DNA from 3 places in the Marinobacter sp. GH_1 genome. Region 1 is predicted to be linked to each of the others. Evidence: predicted binding sites of a transcription regulator. Region 1 holds the regulator's gene; each other region holds the start of a gene.

Region 1 (3,208 bases):
GCATTGCTATAAGATGGCTAACCTTGCAGGCTGCGTCATGACCAAGATTGACGAAGCGCTGACACTGGGTGAGTCTTTGGGCTTTGTCATGGAAACCGGCCTGCAAGTGGCATGGTATACCGATGGCCAGAAGATTCCCGAAGACCTGCACCGGGCAGAGGCCATTCCTCTGGTGCGGTTGGGCGTAGAACGCCTGAAAACAATGCAGCACGGCCAGGCCGCTGCAGAAGGGGCCTGAGGCCCGGTGGTACAGCCGGTGCGCTGCCGTTTGTGCCCACACAAGAACGCAGTAAGAGACTGATAACAGTATGAGCAGACCACATCCGGTTCAGGTGATTGCGGTTACCGGCGGCAAGGGCGGTGTCGGCAAGAGTAATGTGTCCGTCAACCTCGGTATCGCGCTGGCCCAGAAAGGCCGGCGGGTGGTGTTGCTGGATGCAGACCTTGGCCTTGCCAATATCGACGTGCTGTTGGGCATTACCGCCAATCGCAATCTGCAGGATGTGCTCAGTGGCGAGTGCGACCTCAAGGACGTTCTGGTCAACGGCCCGGGTGGTATCAAGATTGTCCCCGCATCGTCCGGCACCCAGCGTATGACCCAGTTGAGCCCGATGGAACATGCAGGGCTGATCAACGCCTTCAGCGAGCTGGGTGACCAGATTGATGTGCTGATTGTTGACACAGCAGCCGGTATTTCCGAGTCGGTCGTCAGTTTCCTGCGGGCCTCCCAGGAATTGCTGCTGGTGGTGTGCGATGAGCCTACCTCCATTACCGATGCCTATGCCCTGATCAAACTGATGAATCGCGACTACGGCACCAACCGTTTCCGTATTCTGGCGAATCAGGTGCGAAATGAGCAGGAAGGCCGGCATCTGTATGAAAAACTGACCCGTGTCACCGAGCGTTTCCTTGATGTAGCACTACAATATGTAGGTATCGTGCCTTACGACGAAGCCGTCAAAAAAGCCGTTCAGCGGCAGCGGGCCGTTCTGGATGCCTATCCACGGGCTAAGGCGTCGCTGGCGATCCGTGCCCTGGCAGAGAAAGTGGACAGCTGGCCGCTGCCATCATCGCCAAGAGGGCATCTGGAGTTTTTCGTGGAGCGGCTCGTCGAAGTCTGATCTGAATCCAGTCCTATAAGAAAACCGGATACATGACATTGGCGAAAAACCTGGGAATCTACCATCAGGCTGGCGCAAAAGGCCCCTCTCAGCTGATTGAGGAGCATGCGCCGCTGGTCAAGAAAATCGCCCTTCATCTGATGGCCCGTTTGCCGGCCTCGGTTCAGCTTGAAGATCTCATGCAGGCCGGCATGATTGGCCTGCTGGAGGCTGCGCAACGATACTCAACCGGCAAGGGTGCCACCTTCGAGACATACGCGGGTATTCGAATCAGAGGCGCTATGGTGGATGAAATCCGCAAGGGCGACTGGGTGCCGCGCTCTGTTCATCGCAATGCCCGCCGTATCGCGGCAGCCATCAAAACCGTGGAAGACCGCACCGGGCGCGAGGCCCAGGATGTCGATGTTGCCGAAGAGCTGGGCATTGACCTGTCGGAATATCATGCTTCCCTGGCAGACGCCAACAGTGGCCGACTTTTTAGCCTTGATGAGCTCAATGAATCCGGGGAGCTGCCGATAGAAGAAACAGAGGCCAGCGATAATCCCCTGGATGGCATTTCATCAAATGCATTCCAGAAAAGCCTGGCAGAGGCAATCGAAGAGCTTCCTGAGCGAGAAAAGCTGGTGTTGAGCCTCTACTACCAGGAAGAGCTCAACCTGAAGGAAATCGGCGCGGTGCTGGGCGTCAGCGAGAGCCGGGTCAGCCAGATTCATAGCCAGGCGGCCTTTCGTCTCAGGGGGCGGTTGTCCGATTGGCGGGAAGACGAGCCAGAATAAACCGGGCCGGCGCTGACCGCGCGGCGCGTAACTGTGTAGATTTTGGTAACCGGCGCTTTACAACGCGGCCAAACACCACACAATAAGCGGTTAAAGCAGCGGCCTGCTAGACTTTCAAAAGGCTTAATGAAATCCGGGTGTTACTGACTGGAGGTCCCATTGGACAAAAACATGAAAATTCTCATTGTGGATGACTTTTCCACAATGCGGCGAATCATCAAGAATCTGCTGCGCGATCTTGGCTTCACCAATACGGATGAAGCGGACGATGGCAACACTGCATTGCCCATGCTCAGGAGCGGCAAGTACGACTTCCTGGTGACCGACTGGAACATGCCTGGCATGTCGGGTTTTGATCTGCTCAAGGCGGTGCGGGCAGACGAGAACCTGAAGAACCTGCCGGTGCTGATGGTAACCGCGGAGGCCAAGCGTGACCAGATTGTGGCGGCGGCGCAGGCCGGCGTTAACGGGTACGTCGTCAAACCGTTTACCGCTGCCGTTCTCAAGGAAAAGATTGAGAAGATCTTCGAGCGAATCCAGTAACCAGAGGTCGGATGGCTGTCATGACTGACAAGAACGAGAACCATCAGGGCCTCGACCCGGAGGTAACCGAAAAGCTCCAGCAGCAAAGCTCCGAACTGGCCGAATGCATCAGTTCCGGCGATTACGCCCGTGCGATGTCGGTGATCAACGAGCTTAGTGAAGTTCGCGACCAGAGCCTCTATCGGGAAGTGGGGCGGTTGACCCGGAGCCTGCACGAGGCTATCCGGAATTTTCAGATAGACGCCCGCAGTGCCGAGCAGAAAGAAGCCTTGTCCAAGATGTCCGATGCCTCGGATCGGCTGGCCTACGTTGTCCAGATGACCAGCCAGGCGGCTAATCGCACCATGGACCTGGTCGAAGAAAGCATGCCGGTGGCGCATACCATGCGCGACGAAGCGACCGCCCTGCGAGACGAATGGCAGCGGTTGCGTCGTCGGGAAATGGAGCCGGCAGAATTCCGGGAGCTGTACGGCCGCATTGATCGCTTCTTTGCGGGCCTGGCCACAGATTCCGATACCCTGTACAGCAACCTGTCAGAAATCCTTCTGGCCCAGGACTTCCAGGATCTTACCGGGCAGGTTATCCAGAAAGTAACGGCTCTTGTGAAAGAAGTCGAAGAGAACCTGCTTGGCCTGGTGGTGATGGCCAGCCACGTGGACCAGCTCACCGGCACCGTGCACCAGATTGAAGAAAAAGAAGAATCGGCCGAAAAAGGGGTAGGGCCTCAGATCAAGGCTGAGGAGCGTGATGATGTAGTTTCGGGGCAGG
Region 2 (3,208 bases), 1.1 Mb from region 1:
CCTTGGGCAAGCTCTTATGTGCGAGAAAACTTTGCGGACCGGATTCTGCAAAATATCATTAAGTCCAGCCCGGTCACGCCCTCGACATTCAAGGGCTATATTCGGGGCAATATTTTTCCCTCAATGGTGTTTCTTGGGTGTGGCCTAGGGTATCACATTGATGCGCTGACTAAGAAGGCTCCCATTGTTAATGGCATTATCATTGAGCGGGAACCGGAAAAATTTGCAGTCAGTTTATATACGGTGGACTGGGAAGAGATTTGCTCACGTTTTTCTCGGAAAGGTTTCTCCCTTACATTTGCTATCGGCAGGGCTGAACAGCCAGAGGAGATACGGCGTCTGGTCAGTCGGTACATGACCAAAGACGTGCCTTTTTATCCATTCTTCTCAACCTATTACAATCATCTAGCTGACGTTGAGCTTGCGAAAGCGGTCCTGGAAAATGCGAATGACCTGGCGGTAATCAGCACTAACTGGTCCAACTACGACAATGAGTTGATGCGTTTGTCCAATACCGCTTACAACATGAGGCGCGGTGGGCGCTATCTTCCGAAAACCGAGATGCCGTCCCAAAGTAAGCCGCTTGTTGTTGTCGGGAGCGGGCCTTCACTTGACAAGCGGGTGGAAAGCCTGAAGAAGGTCCGTGACAAAGTGGTGGTGGTGAGCGCAGGCACAGCGCTGCGACCACTGTTGGCGCACGGTGTCACACCAGACTTCCACGCAGAGCTCGATCCATCGTACCTGATTTACCAGCTACTTTCTGACATTGGTCAGGACAAAATTCGCGATATACCGTTATTGGCAGTGAACGAAGTAAACCCTTTCGTACCGACACTCTTTGATAACGTTTATTACTATTTCAAGAGTGACAATATGCAGCCGGCGCTGTTGGGTTTGTCGGCAGAGTCGTTCGCCAACTGTAATCCCACCGTGACAAATGCTGCGTTGTCTATAGGGCACTCCTTGGGGTTCCGGCAAATATACCTGTTTGGAACCGACTACGGTTTTGAAGATAAAGAGAGGGACCACTCCAGTAAGTCAGTCTATGGGGACGATACTGATTCTTCCATTGCGAAGGATATCCAGAAGCGTGTTCACTCAGCGGTTAAGAAGAGGCGGGTATTCCAAACGCCATCCGTTGATGGGGGAACCGTATACACTCGGAGTGATTACTACTCTGCAAAGCGCTCAGTTGAGGAGTTGATTTATAGGTTGAGATCTTCAGGAACTCCACCTGACATACGAAATTGCTCCGACGGCGCCGTTATTGAAGGTGCGCCATGGATGTCCGAAGACGACTTCATCGGGCAGTGTGAGGAAAATCAGGATCGTTTAGCGTTTGGGGCGGGGGAATTGTTTGATGGCCTTTCGAGAACCGTGGGCTCGGAGTTATTCATTGAGGCGTTAAAGGGAGTGCAAAAAGAGCTGGAAAAGGTATGTGGAGAACATGTCAGAACTGTGAAGTCCGCCAGGCTTCGAGGTCGTCGTGATCTCTGTACTTTGGTCAATTCCATGCGAGAACAACTCCATCGCGTTCCAGCACCTCCCGGAAAAACAGCTCCTTCCGGCCCCCAGTTTATGGTAAGTCAGTTGTTGAGGGGGACCTTGCAGCACTTCCTTTATGTAGGGATTTGCCATGGCATGGCCAGTGAAGATGATGATTTAGAGTCATTTTTGAGGATCTGGGAGCAAGGTTTTCTGAATTTTCTGGAGACAGCGCCTGAGCACTTTGCCAAGGTCATGCTGTGTGATCGAGATATGGACAGCGACCCATGGTCCCGAAGGTTCATAGGTGACCGGGATCCTGAATTTGTCGCTGACGTGGAGAAAGTTGGGGAGTAGCAATAGTTACTGAAACATTTTTTTACATATTCATCCGAAAAAATTCTAAAGATACCTTTTGGGGTGCCGTTAAGAGGATTAACAGGGCGGGGCACCCCAGGAGAGAACCGGGGGCCAGGCCTTCACCAAGCAAAACTGAAACGGTTTTAAAGGAGAAGCACTATGGCTCTCGGTATCAACACTAACGTTGCCTCTTTGAACGCTCAGAATCAATTGAGCAAATCCCAAGGGTTGAATGACCAGGCTCTTCAGAGACTGTCATCTGGCCTTCGTATCAATTCCGCGAAAGACGACGCAGCTGGCCTGGCAATTTCGACCCGTTTCCAGTCCCAGATTTCTGGTCAGAACGTAGCGATCCGTAATGCCAACGACGGTATTTCCCTGGCACAGACCACTGAGGGCGCGCTGGACGAGATCACCAACAATCTGCAGCGCATTCGGGAGCTCGCGGTTCAGGCAGCGAACGCCTCTAACAGTGCCTCTGACCGGGCAGCGCTGAATGACGAAGTAGAACAGCGCATTGCGGAGATTGACCGTATTTCCGGACAGACTTCCTTTAACGGAGCGAAAGTCCTCGACGGTAACTTCGGCAAGCAGAGCTTCCAGGTTGGTGCTAACGCTGGTGAGACCATCAGTGTGGATCTGGAGAAGGGTACAAGGGCTGCGCAGATTGGTGGTGTCCTTTCTGCCTCAGGCACAGCCGGGGAGTTTGGTGCTGATGCTACCAGTTCCTTTGCAGTATTCAGTGTAGGTGGTGGTGATCCGATTATTGTTCGGCTGGAAGCGTTCAACGATGCGCTGGGAAGCGGTGCCACTGACGCTGAAAAATCACAGTACGTCGCCGAGCAGATCAACGGCGCTGGTATTGGTGGATTGTTTGCAGAGGTAGATGAGAACGACCAGGTAAAGCTCACTGCTTCTCAGGATTTCGCATACGACGTAGCAGCTTCAGAAGCATCGGCCGAGGCCTTTACGGTTGCCAATTTGGAGAGCGCTAATAGCTTTGATTTGGAGGCCAGTGGCACCGGTAGCCTGTCTGACCTGAGTGTAAGCACGGTATCCGATGCGAACAATGCCATCATGCGGGTTGATGCCGCACTGGGTACTGTAAACGAAATTCGCGGCCAGCTCGGTGCGGTCCAAAACCGTTTCGAGTCTACGATTGCGAACCTGAGCACCTCGGTCGAGAACCTCAGCGCCTCCAACAGCCGTATCCTGGACGCTGACTTCGCGGCAGAAACTGCCAACCTGGCTAAATCCCAGGTACTGCAGCAGGCCGGTATCTCCGTCCTGGCTCAGGCGAACGCCCGTCCGCAGCAGGTTCTGTCCCTCCTGCAGTAAGGGGCATAGCGGTAACGGCCGGAAC
Region 3 (3,208 bases), 940 kb from region 1:
GTGGCGCTGCAGGAAGGTGTTATTACGCTTCTCGACGACGGCCTGATTTTTGACCGGGCGCTGGAATCCATCATCGATAACCTCCGCCATAGTCGAAAGGATTGAAGGCGCGAATCCGCACCGTTCCATCCATAGCATCCACCGTCGCTTTGTGATTCAATCGATTGAACATCATAAAGCGACAGTGGATACGCCTTGCCAATCTCTGACCCTTTCAATCAAGACTGCAAACATAACAACGACCCCCTCTCCAGCCAGGCTGAACAGTTAAGACTGACCGGCCGTTACCCTGGCAGCCGATGGGTGCCCTCGCCGAATTTTGGCGCAAGGCCTGAGGGTTCTGCCATTTCCCTGCTGGTGGTTCACAACATCAGCCTGCCTCCCGGGCAATTCGGGGGAACGGAGATTGAAGACTTTTTCTGTAACCGGCTTGACCCAGCCGCCCATCCCTATTTTGAAACCATCGCCGCCATGCAGGTCTCCGCTCATGCCCTGGTACGTCGTGATGGTTCCGTTGTGCAGTTTGTCAGTTGTTTGGACCGGGCGTGGCATGCCGGCCGGTCCTGTTTCGACGGCCAGGAAGAGTGCAACGATTTCTCTATCGGTATCGAACTGGAGGGGGCAGACGATATTCCCTATACGCCCGAACAGTACCGGACACTCGCAGACATGGCGCGGTTGACCATGATGGCCTGGCCCAAAATCAGCGCCGAGCGCATTACCGGCCACAGCGATATTGCGCCTGGCCGGAAGACCGACCCTGGTCCAGCGTTCGACTGGCGGCATTTTTCCCAGCTGTTGGCCCATGAGGAGATCGCCTGAATGGTGTTTGTCGTGTTTCTTTTGGCCTACCTTATTCGGCGTCAGCTGGATAGCCGGAACCGGCTTGATGGCGACGTGCTTTGGCGTGCCTGGTTTCACCGGGGCGCGAAAATCCAGGCCGGAAAGGAGGATGCCATTACCTCCGGGCTGATCTGGGTTCTGCTGCCCGGCCTGGCGTTGGTGGGCGTTGTGTGTCTGCTGGAATGGTATGGGTTCAGGCTGGCGGCCTATCCGCTGGAGCTGATCGTGCTGGTGTTGCTGATGGGAGCGCCGGGTTGGCGGCACCAGTTACGTGACTATTCGGAAGCCTGGAGCCGGGGCGACATGCAGGCTGCCTGGCGACATATCCAGAACCGGTTGCCACCGGAAGAGCGGGGCGCTGCGCTGTCACCAGAGGCCATGCATCTGTCGTTATCCAAGGCTCTGGTGATCGGGGTTTTCGAGCGGTTCTTCCTGGTGGCTTTCTGGTATGTGGTGGGTGGAATAGGTGCAGCCCTGGTTGCCCGTGGCCTGGTGGCGTTGTCTGAGCAATGGCCGCAGCAAGCGGCCCGCGCCCGATTCCGCACCCTGGCCAATCTGGCCAGCTGGATTCCTGCACGCCTGCTGTCCTGCACGCTGGGGCTGGCCGGTGATCTCGCGGGCTGGTCGAGGGAAGCGAAGAAAGTCCTGCCCGGTTTTGGAAGAAAAACCTCGGAAGTCCTCATGATTTCCGCAAACGGGTCGTTAACCGGTTATGCGCTTGATCCCGCCCAGTTCGCGCGGTTGCACCCGGACGAGTGGACAAGTTTTGGCGGGCGTAGCCTGGCGGCCATACGGGGATTGTTGAACCGAAGCATGCTGGTGTGGATCTGCGTTGCCGCGTTGCTGGTCATTGCCGGGGTGGTCTGAGGAGTGTCATAAAACATTACAGAATAACACTTAAAGGTGATTAAGTTTTTCCGACCTTGGGCGATAATCAAACAAAGAATAAAGATTCAGTTATTAGAATCAGCGAGAGGGCACCGTGAAATATTTGATCAATCCAGCTGTTAGCCTGATGAATCGGCTGCCCATGGTCTACAAGTTCAGCCTAATCAGCATCTTGTTCCTGGGCCCGATCATTGTCCTGTCGTGGTTGGTTATTTCCAGCCTCAATCAATCCGTTCAAACCATGACTCGCGGTATCGAGGGCCTTGCCGAACTTCGCAAGGTAGACCAGCTGTTGTCTTCATCTATGGCTTACCGCGACTACCAGGCGCCGGGTGTGCTCAAGGATGAAGACGAACTCCTGGGCAGGGCAGGTGAGGCTGCCGAGAAGATTGATGGCCTGCTTTCAGACCTTGCTGGGCACAACCGCTCGTTCGATTCCTCTGGTTCCTGGAAGGATCAGGTTCTGGCCTTGCAGGCGGAGTGGGAGCAACTGAAGCAGGACGACAACTACCAGGGCAACATAGACCCACAGTTCAAGTATTACCACGAGTTTGTTCAGAAGGTGCTGGCCCTGTTGCCGGCTACGATTGAAATTTCGGGACTTGGACAAGACGCCTCGCGGGAAAATCTGTTGCTGCTTGGGCTGGTGCGTAATGCGCTGCCTGAGGCGAGGACCGTTGTTGGCAGGGCCCGATCTTACGGTATCTTTGCCCTGGTGGATGGCCAGGTGGGTTATAACCTGAGCGAGATTTTGAATGAAATCTATGACCAGCTGACCAACCGCAGCTCCCTGTTGTCGCCTGCCTTGTCGGTTGCGGTTGAAACCTCTCCCAAGCTGTCAAGCAGGGCCGGCGGCGCTGTGACGCGGGTCGATGAAAGCCTGATGGCGCTGCGCGAGCAACTGGACCTGAACATCATCACCCCGATGCGCCTGGAACAGCCCTGGCAGGAATTTGACGCCACCGTATCCTCCCAGCTGGACTACTACGATTCACTTAATGACAGCATTTTCAATGTGGTTTCTGGCAACCTTGAACAGCGACTGCAGCGGGAGACCGGCCAGCGCAGGTTGATTGTAGGGGCTCTGATCGGCGTGATGCTTCTTGTGGTGTACCTCTACATCGGCTTCTTTATGTCAGTAAGAACCGCCATCAACCGGTTTAGTGAGGCGGCTCGCAGCGTCGCCGCTGGTGATATGACGGCGCACATCCAGCTTAACAATCGTGATGAGCTGGGCGAGCTGACCACCGAATTCAATAATATGACGGACCGGATTGCCGAACTGATCCGCTCTGTCAGCGGGACCACGAATGATGTTGACAGTCAGGCGGTGAGGGTTAACGAGACTGCAGCAGCCAACAGTGAAGCGGTTGCCCGCCAGATGGAAGAGACCGGCCAGATAAACGAAGCCATGGGGCAGATGGTGGAGGCGGTCAACGAGGTGACTGAGAGTGCCCATCGGGTAGCGGACAGCGCC

The links. Region 1 encodes FliA, which starts transcription of late flagellar genes. Its sites were predicted from a motif close to CTAAAGTTTNNNNNNNNNNNGCCGNTAA; they were not measured.
Region 2: a site for FliA is predicted at 1,888-1,915, ahead of ACNSOI_RS12645 (flagellin). Genes of this name have one in related genera too.
Region 3: a site for FliA is predicted at 1,750-1,777, ahead of ACNSOI_RS11730 (methyl-accepting chemotaxis protein). Genes of this name have one in related genera too.

Annotation. Positions count from the first base shown of each region.
Region 1 is NZ_CP184460.1:1,628,558-1,631,765, forward strand. It holds gene flhF (flagellar biosynthesis protein FlhF) at 1-238, shown strand, start outside; gene ACNSOI_RS07465 (MinD/ParA family protein) at 309-1,121, shown strand; gene ACNSOI_RS07470 (RNA polymerase sigma factor FliA) at 1,154-1,897, shown strand; gene cheY (chemotaxis response regulator CheY) at 2,057-2,440, shown strand; gene ACNSOI_RS07480 (protein phosphatase CheZ) at 2,461-3,208, shown strand, end outside.
Region 2 is NZ_CP184460.1:2,776,106-2,779,313, reverse strand. It holds gene ACNSOI_RS12650 (6-hydroxymethylpterin diphosphokinase MptE-like protein) at 1-1,842, shown strand, start outside; gene ACNSOI_RS12645 (flagellin) at 2,005-3,183, shown strand.
Region 3 is NZ_CP184460.1:2,569,657-2,572,864, reverse strand. It holds gene ACNSOI_RS11745 (DUF1631 domain-containing protein) at 1-105, shown strand, start outside; gene ampD (1,6-anhydro-N-acetylmuramyl-L-alanine amidase AmpD) at 274-822, shown strand; gene ampE (regulatory signaling modulator protein AmpE) at 823-1,710, shown strand; gene ACNSOI_RS11730 (methyl-accepting chemotaxis protein) at 1,826-3,208, shown strand, end outside.